One region of the Paenibacillus yonginensis genome, then DNA from elsewhere that is predicted to be linked to it. Evidence: predicted binding sites of a transcription regulator. Region 1 holds the regulator's gene; each other region holds the start of a gene.
What was found. Region 1 encodes NrdR, which represses ribonucleotide reductase genes. Its sites were predicted from a motif close to AACACNATATATNGTGTT; they were not measured.
Positions count from the first base shown of each region.

Region 2: the regulator NrdR is predicted to act here: its motif matches at 3,989-4,006, upstream of AWM70_RS21125 (anaerobic ribonucleoside triphosphate reductase).
Region 3: the regulator NrdR is predicted to act here: its motif matches at 2,229-2,246, upstream of nrdI (class Ib ribonucleoside-diphosphate reductase assembly flavoprotein NrdI).

Region 1 covers NZ_CP014167.1:775,875-781,462, forward strand. The annotation lists gene mutM (DNA-formamidopyrimidine glycosylase) at 1-6, shown strand, start outside; gene coaE (dephospho-CoA kinase) at 35-631, shown strand; gene AWM70_RS03550 (lytic transglycosylase domain-containing protein) at 628-1,191, shown strand; gene AWM70_RS03555 (alpha/beta-type small acid-soluble spore protein) at 1,255-1,479, opposite strand; gene nrdR (transcriptional regulator NrdR) at 1,618-2,088, shown strand; gene AWM70_RS03565 (YnfA family protein) at 2,222-2,542, shown strand; gene AWM70_RS03570 (DMT family transporter) at 2,585-3,496, shown strand; gene AWM70_RS22535 (sporulation protein YjcZ) at 3,866-3,979, shown strand; tRNA gene AWM70_RS03575 (tRNA-Leu) at 4,156-4,240, shown strand; gene AWM70_RS03580 (DM13 domain-containing protein) at 4,650-5,093, shown strand; gene AWM70_RS03585 (DoxX family membrane protein) at 5,238-5,588, shown strand, end outside.
Region 2 covers NZ_CP014167.1:4,670,726-4,676,313, forward strand. The annotation lists gene AWM70_RS21105 (S9 family peptidase) at 1-49, shown strand, start outside; partial or broken gene AWM70_RS21110 (AIM24 family protein) at 100-539, shown strand; gene AWM70_RS21115 (TetR/AcrR family transcriptional regulator) at 638-1,237, shown strand; gene nrdG (anaerobic ribonucleoside-triphosphate reductase activating protein) at 1,308-1,826, opposite strand; gene AWM70_RS21125 (anaerobic ribonucleoside triphosphate reductase) at 1,823-3,796, opposite strand; gene AWM70_RS21130 (MTH1187 family thiamine-binding protein) at 4,179-4,478, shown strand; tRNA gene AWM70_RS21135 (tRNA-Thr) at 4,698-4,770, shown strand; gene AWM70_RS21140 (manganese catalase family protein) at 4,987-5,588, shown strand, end outside.
Region 3 covers NZ_CP014167.1:254,883-260,470, forward strand. The annotation lists gene AWM70_RS22490 (polysaccharide deacetylase family protein) at 1-735, shown strand, start outside; gene AWM70_RS01100 (chromate efflux transcriptional regulator ChrS) at 932-1,408, shown strand; gene AWM70_RS01105 (mismatch-specific DNA-glycosylase) at 1,497-2,057, shown strand; gene nrdI (class Ib ribonucleoside-diphosphate reductase assembly flavoprotein NrdI) at 2,332-2,691, shown strand; gene nrdE (class 1b ribonucleoside-diphosphate reductase subunit alpha) at 2,678-4,762, shown strand; gene nrdF (class 1b ribonucleoside-diphosphate reductase subunit beta) at 4,827-5,588, shown strand, end outside.

The DNA.
Region 1 (5,588 bases):
CTTTAGCTAGTATGATTTAATGAGGTGAGTGCAATTGAAGATCGGGCTGACAGGCGGAATAGCAACGGGGAAAAGCACGGTTTCCCGCATGCTGACCCGCCGGGGAGCGCTGTTGATTGATGCCGATGTTCTGGCCCGCGAGGTCATGGAACCCGGGCATCCGGTGCTGGAGGCCGTTGTGCAGCGTTTTGGAAAGGACATCCTGCTGCCGGACGGAACCTTGGATCGGAAGAAGCTGGGGACCCGTGTGTTCGAGAGCCCGGAAGAACGTCTTGCTCTGAATGCGATCACACATCCCGCGATTCGTGCGGAGACGAAGCGAAGAATAGAGGCGTATGAAGCCGAATATCCGGACAAGCTGGTAGTAGCCGACATTCCGCTGCTCTATGAATCCGGTCTGGATTCGCTTTATGAAACCATTATGGTCGTATATGTGCCGCGGGAGATCCAGCTTATGCGCCTGATGGAACGCGATGGTCTTGATGCACTCCAGGCTGAAGCCAGATTGTCCGCCCAGATGGACATTGAACAGAAGAGGACGATTGCCGATATCGTGATTGATAACAGCCAGGGACTTGAACAGACTGAAGCCCAGGTCGAAGCGTTCTGGAAAAGCTGTGGGTTGTCATGAAGTGGCTCCGTAAGAAAAGAGTGCTGCTGCTATTGTTCATGGGTTTTATCGTGTTGATCTTTATGAATACGCAGTGGCTCACTTTGTTTTATCCGATTTATTATAAGGATGATATTCGCAAGCACTCGGAGAAAAACCAGCTTGATCCGTTTATGGTTGCTGCTATTATCAAGGTTGAAACCAATTACAAACCAAGCAGGCAGTCCAGAAAAGGGGCGCTGGGCGTGATGCAAATTATGCCGGATACAGCGCAGTGGGTATTGGAGCAAGCCAAGCTGCCAAACGTATCCATGGACAGGATCAATAACGAAACCGGGACAAACATTGAAATTGGAACCTGGTATTTAAAGAGCTTGTCCGATCAGTTTGACGGGAATATGGTTGCGGTGATCGCAGCTTATAATGCGGGTCCTACGAGGGTGAAGAACTGGTTGAAGAGCGGAACATGGGACGGCACTGTGGAAACAACCAAAAACATCCCGCTAGGAGAAACCAGGCATTATGTGCAGCGGGTTGTTCATTATTATGAGCAGTATACCAGCATCTATAAGCAGTTCTAAACAAGAAAAACGCCGGAGAGAATGTAGAATTCTCCCCGGCGCTTCTTAGCTGCTTGTCAGTTCTTATTTGAATTGACCAGCCAATTGTTGTTCTGCCAGTGTTACAAGACGTTTAGTAATGTAACCCCCGATAGAACCGTTTTCGTAAGAAGTCAAGTTACCTGCATATCCATCTTGTGGAAAAGAAATGCCGAGTTCTTGAGCAATTTCATATTTCATTTGCTCGAGTGCGCCAGAAGCTTGTCGAACTACCAGGTTGTTGGAGTTACCGCTGTTGTTGTTTGCCATTGTCTTTTTCACCTCCTTGGGTTGGTAACTGTATTATGTGCCGTATTACGGAATCTACTCACAAAGTTTAAAATTTTCAGATGGAATTGTTATCCAGATAGGTGAAAACCTTGATTTGCTAAGAAAGGAGAGGGTATTTTGAAGTGTCCGTACTGCGATTATAATGGCACTAAGGTGCTGGATTCCCGGCCTGCGAATGAAAACCGCTCCATTCGCAGACGGCGGGAATGCGAGAAGTGCAACCGCCGATTTACGACTTTTGAGATGGTGGAGGAAACGCCGTTAATCGTAATCAAGAAGGGCGGCAGCCGCGAGGAATTCAGCCGGGAGAAGATGCTGCGCGGATTAATCCGCGCCTGTGAGAAACGCCCGGTGTCCGTGGAGCAGCTGGAGTCGATCGTCTCTGAGGTCGAAACGTCGCTGCGCAATACAGCGGTGGCTGAAGTGGAAAGCATGGAAATCGGCGAGCTTGTGATGGAGCATCTGTATCCGGTTGATGAAGTGGCTTACGTCCGGTTTGCCTCGGTATACCGCCAATTCAAGGATATCGATATGTTTATGCGGGAGCTGAAGGGATTGCTGTCTAAAGATACGGGCAGCGGAGAATAAAAAAATTTGATGGGCCCTGGAGAGATTCCTGGGCTCTTTTGGTGTTCCGGAATAATTGTCTGTACAAACAATCCGGTAATGAAGTACCATGTGAGAGGGCGTCCCGGAGTCCGGAGAGGGAGGACATTTTATTATGAAAGCTGCGATATTATTTGTGCTTGCGGGGGTGGCGGAAATCGGGGGCGGATATTTGATCTGGCTTTGGCTGCGCGACGGAAAAAGCTCGCTGTACGGCCTGTTTGGCGCGTTGCTGCTCATTGCCTATGGGATAGTCGCAACCTTGCAGTCTTTCTCGTCCTTTGGCCGCGTCTATGCGGCTTATGGAGGGATTTTTATCGTATTGTCCGTCCTGTGGGGATGGTGGGTGGACCGTAAAAATCCAGATGCTTATGACTGGGCAGGGATGATCATTTGTTTGATTGGGGCACTCGTGATGCTTGCGCCCCGCAAATGAGCAGAGGGTCCGGATTTTGAAGTGAAGAAGGAATTCACAATCATGAAGGAAACAAAATCAGTTTATGTAAATGTGGTCTTGTTGACCATTGGAGTCATTTCGATCGGATTGTCCTCCATTTTTATTAAATGGGCCACCGCGCCGGCTTCTGTACTCGGCATGTACAGGCTTTTTTTTACGCTGGTATTAATTACGCCGATGCTGCGCAAATTATCTTTGCGCGCCATATTTAAGGATCTATCCCGGAAGGAGCTGCTGCTTCTGCTGCTGGCGGGTGTTTTCCTTGGGCTGCATTTTCTGCTCTGGATGGAATCGCTTGCTCATACGTCCGTTGCCAGCTCCATGATCCTGTTGTCGCTCCAGCCTGTATTTATTATGCTGGGTTCTTTCTTTATGTTTAAGGAGCGGACAACCGGAGGAGGCGTGCTCGCTTTAAGCGTAGCGGTAATTGGATCGGCAGTAACGGCTTGGGGCGATGTGGGACTGTCCTCAGAGGCCATGTATGGTGATGTGCTCTCACTTCTTGGAGCCGTCACTTCTTCCCTTTACATGCTGACAGGGCAGAACCTGGTGCGCCGAATTCCGCCGATTGCTTACAGCTATATCGTGTTTGCTGTGGGCGGCATCGTGATGCTGATCTACAATTTGGCCAAGGGGGTTGTGTTATTCGATTACGACAGCAAAGAATGGGTTTTGTTCCTGCTGCTGGCTATCGTTCCTACAATCTTTGGGCAAATGCTGTTTAATCGTCTGCTGGGCTCGCTCGGGGCAACGACCATTTCCATGGTCATCGTGGCGGAACCGGCTGTAGCGATCCTGCTGGCTGCTTTCTTGCTGAATGAGAAGCTCACCCTTCTGCATGGCGTGGGAGGCGTATTGACTTTGGCCGGAATTGGTTTGTTTTTCTGGTTTAAACAGATGATGATTAAGCGGGGCCAAAAAAGTTTAAGGTAATTTTCAGCTTTCTATAAGGTTACATTAATCTAGGACGTGTATATTGAAATTACCCTCTTAATGATAAATTGGTTGACGGAGATCGGCTGGGTGGGGCCGGCCGATCTCTGATCAGCCGGATACAAGCTCGGCGCAGAATTCCCTTGGACATAGGGCGTGCCTTAAATATACAAGATATACAAGAGAAGATACATAATGAACATGATGGGCAAGACCTTGCGGAAGCAGGGTCTTTTGTTTTGTGCTATTAGGCCATGAGGATTGGCCTTTGGGCAGACGCGGAAATCCGCACTCACGGGCTTAAGCCTACAGCAAAATTTGAGGTGCTTCATATGGTATAGAGTAATCCACCAAGAGGAGGTCGTTAAAATGGGTGAAGTAGCAGGAGCAGGTTACGGCGTAGGCGGAGCATTTACTTCAACAGGTGCAATTTTGGTATTGTTTATTTTGCTGGTTATCATTTCCCGCGCTTGGCTGCTGTAATATCGGCTGAGCACTAAGGAAGAAGTGTCTTCTACCCCCTTGCTGCCCGAAGCAGCGAGGGGGTTTTTAGCGGAAGAAATAAATGACAAAAAAAGTTGACAAGCTTTTGACTCCCGTGATATTATCTATCTTGTCGCTGCTGAAGTTACTGAGTAACAAACAGCAACAATAATTATGCGGTTGTGGCGGAATTGGCAGACGCGCACGGTTCAGGTCCGTGTGGGCTAACCCCCCGTGGAGGTTCGAGTCCTCTCAACCGCATCCTTTAAAGAAAAGCCCGTGAGTTTCCTTTATGGAAGCTCACGGGCTTTTTTTAATTTTGAATCCGGGAGGCGGATCTTGGAACTGCGGATTTAATCAAACGTCAACTTGTACAAAGGAAAGAATTGAAATAAAGAAAAGCTATTCGCTACCTGTGGGACTGCCCCCTGTCTTTTCGGGCCATTTGTTGAGGGCTGTCCACAGATCGGATCATTAAAGGACATGAACGACTTCGGCATGCAAATACCTTTTGCTTTGTTCTCCGCATGTAAATCAATACGCGAAAAAGATTTAATAATAATTTAATAAATTCCTTATGACGGCTTAATTTCAATTATCAGCGGCCAAATCTATAATTCAATTACAGCAAATAACACACCAAAATTATAGGAAATGGGGAGTTTTTAAGATGAAAAAGCTTTGGATGGCAGGAGCAACAATGATGGTTACGGCGGCAGTGCTTGCCGGATGCGGTTCGGGAAAGGAGGCGGCGAATACGTCACCTGCAGCCTCAGCCGAGGTGCAGGCTTCAACGCCGGCAGCCTCAGCCGCGGCAGCAGTCGCTAAAACCGGGATGTTGAGCCCAATCGGCAAGGAAGTATCGCAAGGCAACATAGAAATCAAAGACGGAAAATTGATGCTCACCAACTTTAAAACCTCGGAAGGTCCGGATCTGCACATCTATTTGGCCAAGGGGCAGGACATAGCTACAGGAAAAAGCCTCGGTAAAATTGACCTGAAGCAATCGGAGCAAACCTTCGATCTGGCCGGCGCCGATCCGGAGGAATACGATTCCGTCGTCATCTACTGCAACAAGGCGCATGTGGCATTTGGCGCGGCCGACCTGAAATAACGTTTCCGGGGGCCTCTTCTGGACGATAAAGGAGAAGCCCTCGAATCATTATCCAGGAATATGCCGGGAAAAGCACCGGGGAAATACCGAAAAGATAACGAAGGTACGTTCGAAAGGCATTAGAAACAGAAAGGCGGTGTTACGGTGAAAGTCATTTATCTTCTGGCCGGATATGGGTTTAGCCTGCTTCGGGTAGTGTTTGGATTGATGTGGTTCAAGTCCGGCTATGCCAAAATTTCCGGGGGGTTTGGCGTGGAAAGTCTGGTTCCGGTTGTTGCCGCTAATGCCGATTCACCGGTGTGGTATAAGCATTTTTTTGCCCAGGTGGTAGGTCCGTATGCGAATGTGTTTGATCTGGTCATTCCTATTGGAGAGATGCTGATCGGAGTAGGTCTGGTGCTCGGACTGCTGGCAGTGCCGGCAATTGTCATGTCAGTGTTCGTTAATGTAAACTATATCCTGGCGGATATGATCTTTACTTATCCAGCCGAAATC
Region 2 (5,588 bases), 1.1 Mb from region 1:
GCGGATGCTGGAATTCCTGAATAAACACCGGGAAGGCAGCGGCGCATAAAAGCTGGAGGGGCGGCCAATTTATGCCGGAGTATTTGACTTCATAACCGGATGGAGACGGTATTTGGCGATGGGAGCGGCAGTTCGGGCAACGGTGTGGCTGGCAAGCTGATGGGAGCAGGCAGCCGGCTGCTCACCGGAACGAGCCTGTTTATGACGGTGTTCACCCATGCTGGTTATGGCGGCCGCCGGTCCGTCACGTTTGCAGCCCCTTATTCCGGAAAAATCATCCCGCTCGACCTGCGCCGCTACGGCAGGAAAGTGATCTGCCAGAAGGATTCTTAACTGTGCTCGGCCAAAGGCGTTTGATCGGGATAGAATTTCAGCGCAAGCTGGGCACAGGATTCTTTGGCGGCGAAGGGTTGCTCTTTGCTACGCTTCGCGGCCCGGGCAGGGTTTGGGTACAGTCCTTGCCGTTTAACCGTACGGCGGACCGGGTGATCTCGGCCTCCCGGGTCGGAAGGATCGGCGGTTTGTTTAACGTGAAGTAGGAACATAAAGGGAGGTTTGTGACAAAATTTATAATTTGTCATTTGATACCCGGTGTGCTATGCTTAAGGAAGCTGAAGGACAGGAGGTGTTATACAGGATGAATAAAAAGGCAGCGACTCTCACCAAAACAGATATCTTGGACGCGGCGGAGACAGCCTTGCGCAAATATGGTCCGGATAAAACCTCCGTAACCGATGTAGCCAAACTGCTGGGTGTGAGCCATGGTACGCTGTATCGGCATTACGAAAGCAAAGCCGCGCTGAAAGAAGCGGTCACGGAACGCTGGCTGGATCAAATGATCAGTCAACCTCTGCTGCAGCTAAGTCAAGACCGGGCGCAGGTGGTTTATATTCCGGATCTGCTTAAAGCTTATATTCAGCGGCTGTTTCAGATGAAACGCGAGTTCTCCCTGCATGATTCCGAAATGTTCAAAATGTACGCCGAAGTGACGGAAGCGGCGGTGGACTTGATTGCCGAGCATATCTCCCAGATCTGTGGACATTTGGCCGCTATTGTACAGGCCGGAATCGACAAGGGGCAAATCAGGCCGGGAGAACCGGACAAGCTGGCACGGGCCTTGTTCCACGCTACGGCAAGATTTCATCATCCGGCGCATGCTTATGAATGGAAGGAACCGGGAATAGACAACGATTTCGAGCAGGTTTGGGGACTGCTTGCAGAAGGCTTTAAACGATAAAGCATCATGACTCTGGTTGATAACCGGAGCCATGATGCTTTTTAGGTTTGTTGGACGGAATAGGCCGGAGTTAGAAGGTAATGGCGGGCTGCCACAGCACCACCTGGCCGGAAGCCAGACTGGCCGGGATATCAATCAATCTTTGATTGGAGCTGCCGCAGTAGCGGAGGGAAGTATCCCGCAGCGTTTCTTCGAAACGTCCATCCACCAGCACGTGACAGCGGCGGAGCAGGGCATATTCGGCTGCCAAAGGGTCCGCAGTAAGCTCCTCGTAGGTGTAGCCTGTATAAATCCAGGTGTTAACTTCCCCTGCCTGCTCGTAGAGCCGGTCAAGAAAGCTGCCGACTTCGGCAGCGGAGAAAAAGGGATCGCCGCCCAGCAGGCTGATGCCGCTAAGCAGCGGATTTCCGGCAATCTCGCTGATGATTTCGTTCTGCCTCTGCAAGGTAAACGGCTCCCCATAGTTGAAATTCCAGGTGGCCGGGCTGAAGCAGCCTTTGCACCGGTGCCGGCAGCCGCTGATGAAGATCGAAGCCCGCAGGCCTTCGCCTTCATTGATCGATTCCGGGTAATAGCCGCATAAATTCATGGCGTATGTTTGACCCGGTCCCGCACCTCGGCTTGCTTAGCACTGTTAAACCGGGTCTGGAAATCCCCGGTCAAATAACCGGTCACCCGGCGCAGGCGGCGGATGTGCACATCTTCCTCATGGCTGCCGCAGGACGGGCAGATGGAGCCGATAATGCCCTCATAACCGCAGGCCGAGCAGCGGTCGATCGGGTGGTTGATGCTGAAGTAGCTGACCTGCTGGGACAGCGCATACTGCACGATGCTCAGGAACGCGGCCGGATTGCTGCGGGCGTTGCCGTTCAGCTCGATATAGGAGATGGCCCCGGCATTGCACAGGTCATGGAAACGCGCTTCGAGCTCGATTTTCCGGGCGGCCTGGATTTCGTAATAAACCGGAATATGGAACGAATTCGTGTAATATTCCCGGTCAGTAATGCCGGGCAGAGAACCGTAATACTGGCGGTCGCGTTTCGTGAATTTGCCGGATAATCCTTCGGCGGGAGTAGCGAACAACGTGATGTTCAAATCGAGCTCATCGCTTTTTCGGTCGCAATAAGCTCTCATGTAAGAGATCAGCTGCAAGGCTTTCCCGTACACCTGCTCGTCTTCGCCGTGATGCCGGCCGTACAGGGCTTTCATACATTCGGCAACGCCGATGAAGCCCAGCGACAGGCTGCCGTGCTTCAGCAGATCGCCTACCGGTTCATCCGGAGCAAGCTGCTCGCCGCCTTCCCAGACGCCTTCCCGCATCATGAAGTCGGAGGCTTTCGCCTTCTGCCTACGCTGGATATCAAAGCGGTGCAACAGGCCGTCCAGCGCGATGTCCAGATAATGATCGAGGGCGTGGTAGAAGCCTTGTTCATCGGCTTTTTTTCGCTTGCCTAACGCGGTTCCGTATTCGATGCCCAGCTTGACCAGGTTCAAGGTGTTAAAGGACAAATTGCCTTTGCCGGACAGCTTGTTCCGTCCGAAGCGGTCGCTGAGCACCCGGGTCCGGCAGCCCATCGTCGCAAATTCGGAGTCCGGATCGGATGGGTTGTAATACTGCAGGTTCAGCGGCGCATCCAGGTTGGCGAAGTTCGGATACAGCCGTTTGGCCGAGCATTCGGCCGCTTTGAGGAACAGCGCGTAATTGGGATCTTTAGGCGACTGGTTGACGCCTTGCTTGCATTTGAAGATCTGAATGGGGAAGATCGGCGTCTCCCCGCTGCCCAGTCCCTGCATCGTTGTTGTGAGCAGGGCGTCGATGACCATTTGTCCCTCCGGCGATGTGCAGGTTCCATAGTTGATGCTTGTAAACGGAATTTGTCCGCCAGCGCGGCTGGACATCGTGTTCAGGTTGTGGATCAGGCTTTCCGCGCCCTGCAGCGTTTCGATTTCGGTCTCCTTCAGGGCATAACGGTAAGATTTCGGATAACGGAGCTGGAGCTCGAAGTTGGACATGCGGATATCCTCCGGCTGCACGCCGTCTTCCTCTTCGAAATAGGCTAACCCTTTGCGAAAATATTTGCTGAACGACTTGGCCACGTAAGGCGCGAGGTCGTGGTCGATTTTGCTGGCGGAGACGCCGCCGTATTGGGCATTTTGCTGGGATTGGAAAATAATCGCGACCAGCGCCATGGCCGTCATGATCGAATTCGGCGGTCTGACGCTGCCGTTTCCGGTGTTAAAGCCGCCGCCCAGCAGCTTGTCGAACGGAATGAAAATGCAGTTGGTTGTGCCGATTGCGTATTGGTCCAGATCATGGACATAGACATAGTTGTCCTCGATTGCCCGGACGACAGACTTCGGCATAATAAAATGTTTGGCATACCATTTGGCGTATTCACTGCCAAGCTTGCTCATTTTTCCGGAAAAGCTCTCTCCGTTAAGGTTCGCATTCTCCCGGATCAGATCCAGATCTTTGCTGTCGATGATGTCCTCTCCCACCGCGATCATTTCGCGCAGCAGATGTTCGTTCGCTTCGTAAGTAGGTTGAAGTAGTGCCATATTTGCTTGTATCTCCCTTCCGAAAATGGTTGTCAAATTCGCTCTATGCGCATATTGGCATATAAGGTTGAAATGCCCGGCTGCGGCCGGTTTATGTAAGATGCCGCAGGGTAGCGGCACTTTGGAATAAGAGCATGTGTGGTTAACTTTTCACACTGTCCACACTATATATCGTTGATTCCGAATGATCATACAACAACATCTAGTGTTCGGCAATGATAAATATGTCACAATAGACAGTTTGGAAGCCCGGACGTCCTGTCCTGACTGGTCCGCGGGCAAATGTGAATTTTTTGCAAATTGGATTGTGGAGATTTTGGTAATTTCGGACGGGGACTGTTACAATATAGGCGACAAACAACGAACGAAGGAGTGGTCAAACGTGGCAATTGCAGAGGTAACGGTGCTTCCGGTGGGGACAGGTTCGACGAGCTTGAGTGCTTACGTGGCGGACATGCAGCGGGTGCTGGAGAGCCAGGAGGGGGTTCAGTTCACCCTCACCTCCATGAGCACGATTATCGAAGGGCCGCTGGACAAAGTATTCACCGCTATTCAGGCTTTGCATGAATCGCCTTTTGCGCAGGGGGTACAGCGGGTGTCGACCTCGATCAAAATCGACGACCGCCGCGACAAAGAATCCTCCTCCGAGCAGAAGCTGCGTTCGGTCCGGGAGAAGCTGTAAAGCCGAAACACAAAGAAGCGGCATTGGATAGCGCAGAAGCTATTGTGGGAGAACGGGCAAGCGAGCAAGCAGGAGAAAAGGGGCGCTACCGGGAGAATAGGAAAGAAAACCGGGGATAAAATAAGTAAGAACCGGCTGCTTGCTGGCGTCCCGCTTTGTTTGTCCGTTGAAAATGGGATGCCTGAACTATATAATAATTTATACGGCTGTTCTAATTATGCTGGTGTAGCTCAGTTGGTAGAGCAACGCACTCGTAACGCGTAGGTCGGGGGTTCGAGCCCCTTCACCAGCATTCCATAAAGGCAGTCAGGACGCGGCTTTCCGGGATTTCGGAGGGCCGCGTTTTTTAGCGCGATAACATGCAGTCTGGATGCATACCACGTAATAAACTTTATCCAAAACTGGAAACCATTAAGCGGACTCCTGTAGCATAGTGTGTCTCTCTTTTTATCAAAATGAAGGGGAGAAAAAAATTACAACATCTATGGTGATGTAAGGAGGAGTTCCTTTGTATTTCTATAAAGAGGATTTAATCAATATTATTGTTCCGGACAAACCGGACCCGGAGGCGGCAAAGGTTCTTCAGGAAACACTCGGCGGCCGGTTCGGCGAGATGCGTACGATGATGCAGTTTTTCTTCCAAAGCAGCAATTTTCGGGGGAATGCTTTGCAATACCGGGATTTGATTAGAGGTGTGTTCCTGGAGGAAATCAGCCATGTTGAGCTGGTTCAGCACACGATTAATCAGCTGCTGACAGGCTCTGGGGAAGAACCGCCTGGAAATGGCGGCCCAAATGGGGCTCCGCTTCAGGAGGCCATTAAACATGCCAACCCTCACCATTTTATTATGGGAGCTCAAAGCTCTCTGCCGGTGGATGCTGCAGGCAATCCGTGGAACGGGAACTATGTATACAGTCATGGCAATCTGATCAGTGATTTGCTGGATAACCTGGTGCTTGAATCTACGGGGGTGCTGCAGAAATCCCGAATTTATGAGATGAGCTCCAATAAGACCTTCCGGGAAACCCTCGCCTTTCTGATCGTCCGTGACAATGCGCATCAAAATGCGTTTGCCAAGGCGCTTGAAACGCTTGGAGTAGAGTGGGGCAA
Region 3 (5,588 bases), 520 kb from region 1:
CTGGATAATGACAAGTTTGATGCCGCCCACAAATCCGAAATCGACAGCCACCTCAAGGCGGTCAAGGAAGCGGAGCGGCAGGCCAAACCGGCTCCCCCGAAACCTGCCGGCAGACCGTCCGGCAAAACCATCTATTTGACCTTTGATGACGGTCCAAGCGCCCATACGGGGCAGCTGCTGGATATTCTGGACCGATATGAGGTCAAAGCCACCTTTTTTATGCTCGGCAATCATATCAGCTCTTATTCCGATTCGGTGAAACGGATGGTCCAAGAAGGGGATTCGGTCGGGCTGCACGGCATGACCCATCAGAAAGATCTGTTCTACAAGACGCCGGAGGCCGCGCTTCAGGAGATGAACGACGATAATGAAAGACTTTACAAAGCCGCCGGCGTTAAATCGGTGCTGATCCGTCCTCCATACGGCAGCAAACCGTATTTTAAGGAGGACTTCCGGGATAAGGTGCTGGGAGCGGGTTATCATCTGTGGGACTGGAACGTCGATTCCCAGGACTGGAAGTTTAAAGCGGATACGGCTTCAACCTATGCGAATGTCATGAAGCAGGTGAAAGCCGTATCCGCCCGCAAGACGGCTCCCGTCGTGCTGATGCACGACCTGCCGACCACGATTCAGATTCTGCCGAAGATTCTTGCCGAGCTTAAGAAAGAAGGTTATGCATTTGCGGTCATTACGCCCGAGCTGAAGCCCGTGAATTTCTGGAACGACGAGCGGTAGCGGATCGCTTTTGCTGGTTAGGCGCATTCGGCCTATTGATGATCTTTGGCAGTCCGGGAATCCCGTGCCGGCCCTTGCAGCAGACAGGTTCTGCCAGGGGCTGGCTTTTTCGCTGAAAAAGGATATATTTATAGGCAGAGAACAGGTACGACTGGTACGATTACCAATCCAGAATCTTTGAAAAGCAGGTGAACCGATGTCGAGAATGGATGAGCAGGGCCGGGTTACGCTGGATGAGATCGATCGCAAAATCATCAAGGAGCTGAACAGCAACGGCCGGATTTCTTATACGGATTTGGGCAAGGAAATCGGGTTGTCCCGTGTAGCGGTGCAGACCCGCATTAATGCATTAATGGAGGAAGGCGTTATTGAACGCTTTACAGCCGTCATAAATCCTGAGAAAATAGGTATTTCCGTATCGGCTTTTTTTAATGTCGAAGTAGAGCCTAAATATTTGCAGCGGGTGGCGGAAGCGCTGGCCGAGGAGCCGGTCGTAACGAGTCTGTACCATATGACCGGGCCGTCCAAGCTGCATATGCATGCGTTGTTCACGGACAACAAAGAGATGGAAGAGTTCATGAAAGAGAAGCTGTACATTCTTCCGGGTATCACCAGTGTTGATTCCCAGGTTCTTATAACCCGTTACAAGAGCCGGATGGGCATGAGGCTGTAACGGTAATCGTAACGGTAACGTTCAGGCCAGGACGCAGATACAGAAGAAGCAGAGGCCTTACCCTGCAGGAGCAGAAGGGGGGACAAGCATGAGCAGTCATGAGAACCAAGGCGGCACGGGCTCCGGAGGCGTGCCGGATCATCTGGACAGCGGCCTTCAGATTGTATTTGTCGGCTTCAACCCGAGTTTGATTTCCGGAGAAACCGGACACCATTACGCCAATCCCCGGAACAACTTCTGGCGTATCCTGCACCAGTCGGGGCTGACGCCGCGGCTGTATGACCCGTCCGAGGACGGCGAGCTGCTGAAGCTGGGCTACGGGTTTACGAACATTGTGTCCAGGCCGACTAAAGGCATCGACGATTTAACGCGGGAGGACTACAAGGAAGGCCGCGAGATCCTGAAAGCGAAGCTGCTGCATTACCGGCCGCGGGTCGTCTGTTTCGTCGGCAAAGGCGTATATACGGAATACAGCAGGCGCAGCAAAGTGCAGTGGGGGTTTCAGCCCGAACCGTTTCTGGAGGGCATGCACGAATTTGTAGCCCCTTCTTTAAGCGGACTGGTGCGGATGCCGATGCAACAAATTGTGGGCATTTATGGAAAGCTGGCCGAGGTAATTTCTGAAAAAGATCCAACTTCATTTTCATAGTTTGGCAGGAAACGTTTTCAGGAGAAAGCGAACCGCTTTCTCTATTTTTTTTTGCGCTTCAAAAAATGGTCGGAAACCCAGTTAAGGAGCGGAATCTCGGCGGACGACCCCCTTATATCGGGCTTTTGGCAGGATTGACATCACTATATCTAGAGGTTAAATTTAATATCAGACTCTAGATATTGGGTTTTGGAGCTTGTGATTTGGTTTAATGACACAAGAGGACAAAATCCGCAGAGTAGCGCGACCGATAAGGGTGAAAGGATGATTCCGAGTGCTGATCGCCTATGATTCTAAGACAGGAAATGTTAAAAGATTTATCAACAAATTGAAAATGCAGGCAGTGCAAATCGACGAATCGATGACGATTGACGAACCCTTTGTACTGGTTACATATACGACTGGCTTCGGACAGGTTCCGGAGCGGGTCGCTTCTTTTCTGCAGCGCAACCATGACCGGCTGGTCGGGGTCGCGGCAAGCGGCAATCGCAACTGGGGAGACAGGTTCGCGAAGAGCGCGGACATTATTTCGGAGAAATACGATGTTCCGGTCATCAGCAAGTTTGAGCTGTCAGGGACGTTTGGAGATGCGGAACGATTTAAACAGGAGGTGAGCCGGTTTGCGGCATATTGAGCTTAACAACATGTTGATGAAGACGGGCGAAGACGGATTTTTCCAATTGGAGATGGACCGCGAGGCGGTTCGCGAATTTTTGGCGGATGTCGAGTCGAAGAGCCTGAAGTTTGAAAGCACGGCGGCTAAGGTCGCTTATATGATTCAGAACGATTATTATGAGGATTTCTATCAGAAATATACCCCGGACGAAGTTGAACGGGTTTACGATATTACGCACAGCTATAACTTCCAGTTCCAGTCTTACATGGCGGCTTCGAAGTTCTATACGGATTACGCGGTCAAAACAAACGACCGTTCCCAATACTTGGAGCATTATCCGGACCGGGTAGCGGCCGTAGCGCTGCACCTGGGACGCGGCAACGCGGAATCGGCCTGCACGCTGGCGCATTCCATGATGGAGCAGCGCCTGCAGCCGGCAACCCCAACGTTCCTGAACGCGGGCAAAAGCCGCCGCGGCGAGCTGGTCTCCTGCTTCCTGCTGGAGATGGACGACTCGCTGAACTCCATTAACTATGTGCTGAACACCTGCATGCAGCTGTCCAAAATCGGCGGCGGCGTAGCGGTGAACCTGTCCAAGCTGCGCGGGCGCGGCGAACCGATTAAAGGCGTGGAAGGCGCGGCCAAAGGCATTATGCCTGTCCTGAAGCTGATGGAGGATGCTTTCTCCTATGCCGACCAAATGGGACAACGCAAAGGCTCTGGCGCAGGCTACTACAACATTTTCGGCTGGGACGTTATCGAGTTCCTGGACAGCAAAAAGATCAACGCGGACGAAAGAACCCGCCTCAAAACGTTGTCCATCGGCCTGATCGTGCCGAACCGGTTCTACGAGCTGGCAAGAGACAATCAGCCGCTGCATGTATTCGGCCCTTACAGCGTCTACAAAGCCTATGGCGTACACCTGGACGACATGGACATGGACGAAATGTACGACAAGCTGCTGGCGGACGACCGTGTTAAAAAGAAAGCCGTCATGAACGCGCGCGACATGCTGACCAAAATCGCTATGGTTCAGCTGGAATCCGGTTATCCTTATATCATGAACAAAACAAATGCCAACAAAGGCCATGCCCTGAAGGGCATCGGACAGATCAAAATGTCCAACCTGTGCACGGAGATTTTCCAATTGCAGGAAACCTCCGAAATTAATGATTACGGCATGGAAGACCAAATCCGCCGCGACATCAGCTGCAACCTGGCTTCCCTGAACATCGTGAACGTCATGGAGTCGAAGAAAATCCGAGAATCCGTTCACGAAGGCATGATGGCTTTGACTTCCGTCAGCGACATGACCAACGTCGGGAACGCGCCGGGCGTAGCGAAAGCCAATCGCGAGATGCATTCCGTGGGACTTGGCGTGATGAACCTGCACGGCTATTTTGCGAAGAACAAAATTGCTTATGAAAGCGAAGAGGCCAAAGAATTTGCCCGCGCCTTCTTTATGGCCATGAACTACTATTCAATTGAAAAAAGCATGATGATCGCCGTGGAAACGGGCGAAACGTTTGCAGACTTCGAGAAATCGGAATACGCGAACGGGAATTATTTCGACCGTTACCTGGAAACGGACTATCGTCCGACCAGCGACCGGGTGAAAGCTTTGTTCGAAGGCCTCGAGCTTCCTGCTCCGCAGGATTGGGCCAAGCTCAAAGAAGCCGTAATGAAGAACGGCCTGTACCATGCTTACCGGATGGCCATTGCGCCAACGGCCAGCATTTCCTACATCCAGAATTCCACTTCCAGCGTCATGCCGATTGTGGAACAGATCGAAACGCGGACTTATGCGAATTCAACAACGTATTATCCAATGCCTTATTTGCAGCGCGATAATATCTTTTTCTATAAATCTTCTTACAATATGGATCAGTTCAAGGTGCTGGATCTCATCGCCGAGATTCAACCGCACGTGGACCAAGGCATTTCGACCATCCTGCACGTGAACAGCAACGTGACGACACGCCAGCTGGCCCGTTATTACCTGTATGCGGCTCACAAAGGCCTGAAGTCCTTGTATTACACACGGACCAAAAAGCTGTCCGTTGAAGAATGTTTGACCTGCTCCGTCTAACCTTGAGAGGACGGGGAGAACAGCGCGCCTGAGCGGCGCCTCATAGAGGAAGGGGAACTTGGGAATGAACGCAATCAAAGCGGTGAACTGGAACCGTCCGGACGACGATTTCACGCTGATGTTCTGGAACCAGAACATTATGCAGTTCTGGACGGACGATGAAATTCCGCTCTCGGACGATAAAATGTCCTGGCTGACGCTGAACGATGATCAGAAGGACGCTTATATGAAAGTGCTCGGCGGATTGACGCTGCTCGATACGATTCAGGGCGGCGTCGGCATGCCGCAAATCATGGAGCATGTAGACGGCCTGCAGCGCAAAGCCGTGCTTGGTTTCATGGGCATGATGGAGCAAATCCACGCCAAGTCTTACAGCAGCATCTTCACGACGCTGGCTTCTACGGAAGAAATCGACTCCGTCTTCCGCTGGGTGGAGCAGAACACTTATCTGCAGACCAAAGCAGAGACGATCCGTCAATATTACAACAACATCAATTCGCCCAAGGAGCTGTTCCTGGCGATGGCGGCCTCCGTGCTGCTGGAAAGCTACCTGTTCTACAGCGGTTTCTTCTATCCTCTGTATCTGGCGGGCCAGGGCAAAATGACCTGCAGCGGCGAAATCATCGACTTGATTCTCCGCGACGAAAGCATTCACGGCGTTTATGTCGGCGTGCTGGCACAAGAGATTTTTGCCGAGCTTTCGGAGGAAGAGCAGCGCGACGCGCAGGAAACGCTGGTCGGCCTGCTGCGTTACCTGCATACCAACGAGGAGCGTTATACGGAACAAATCTACGCGCCAATCGGTTTGGTCGAAGATGTGAAAGTA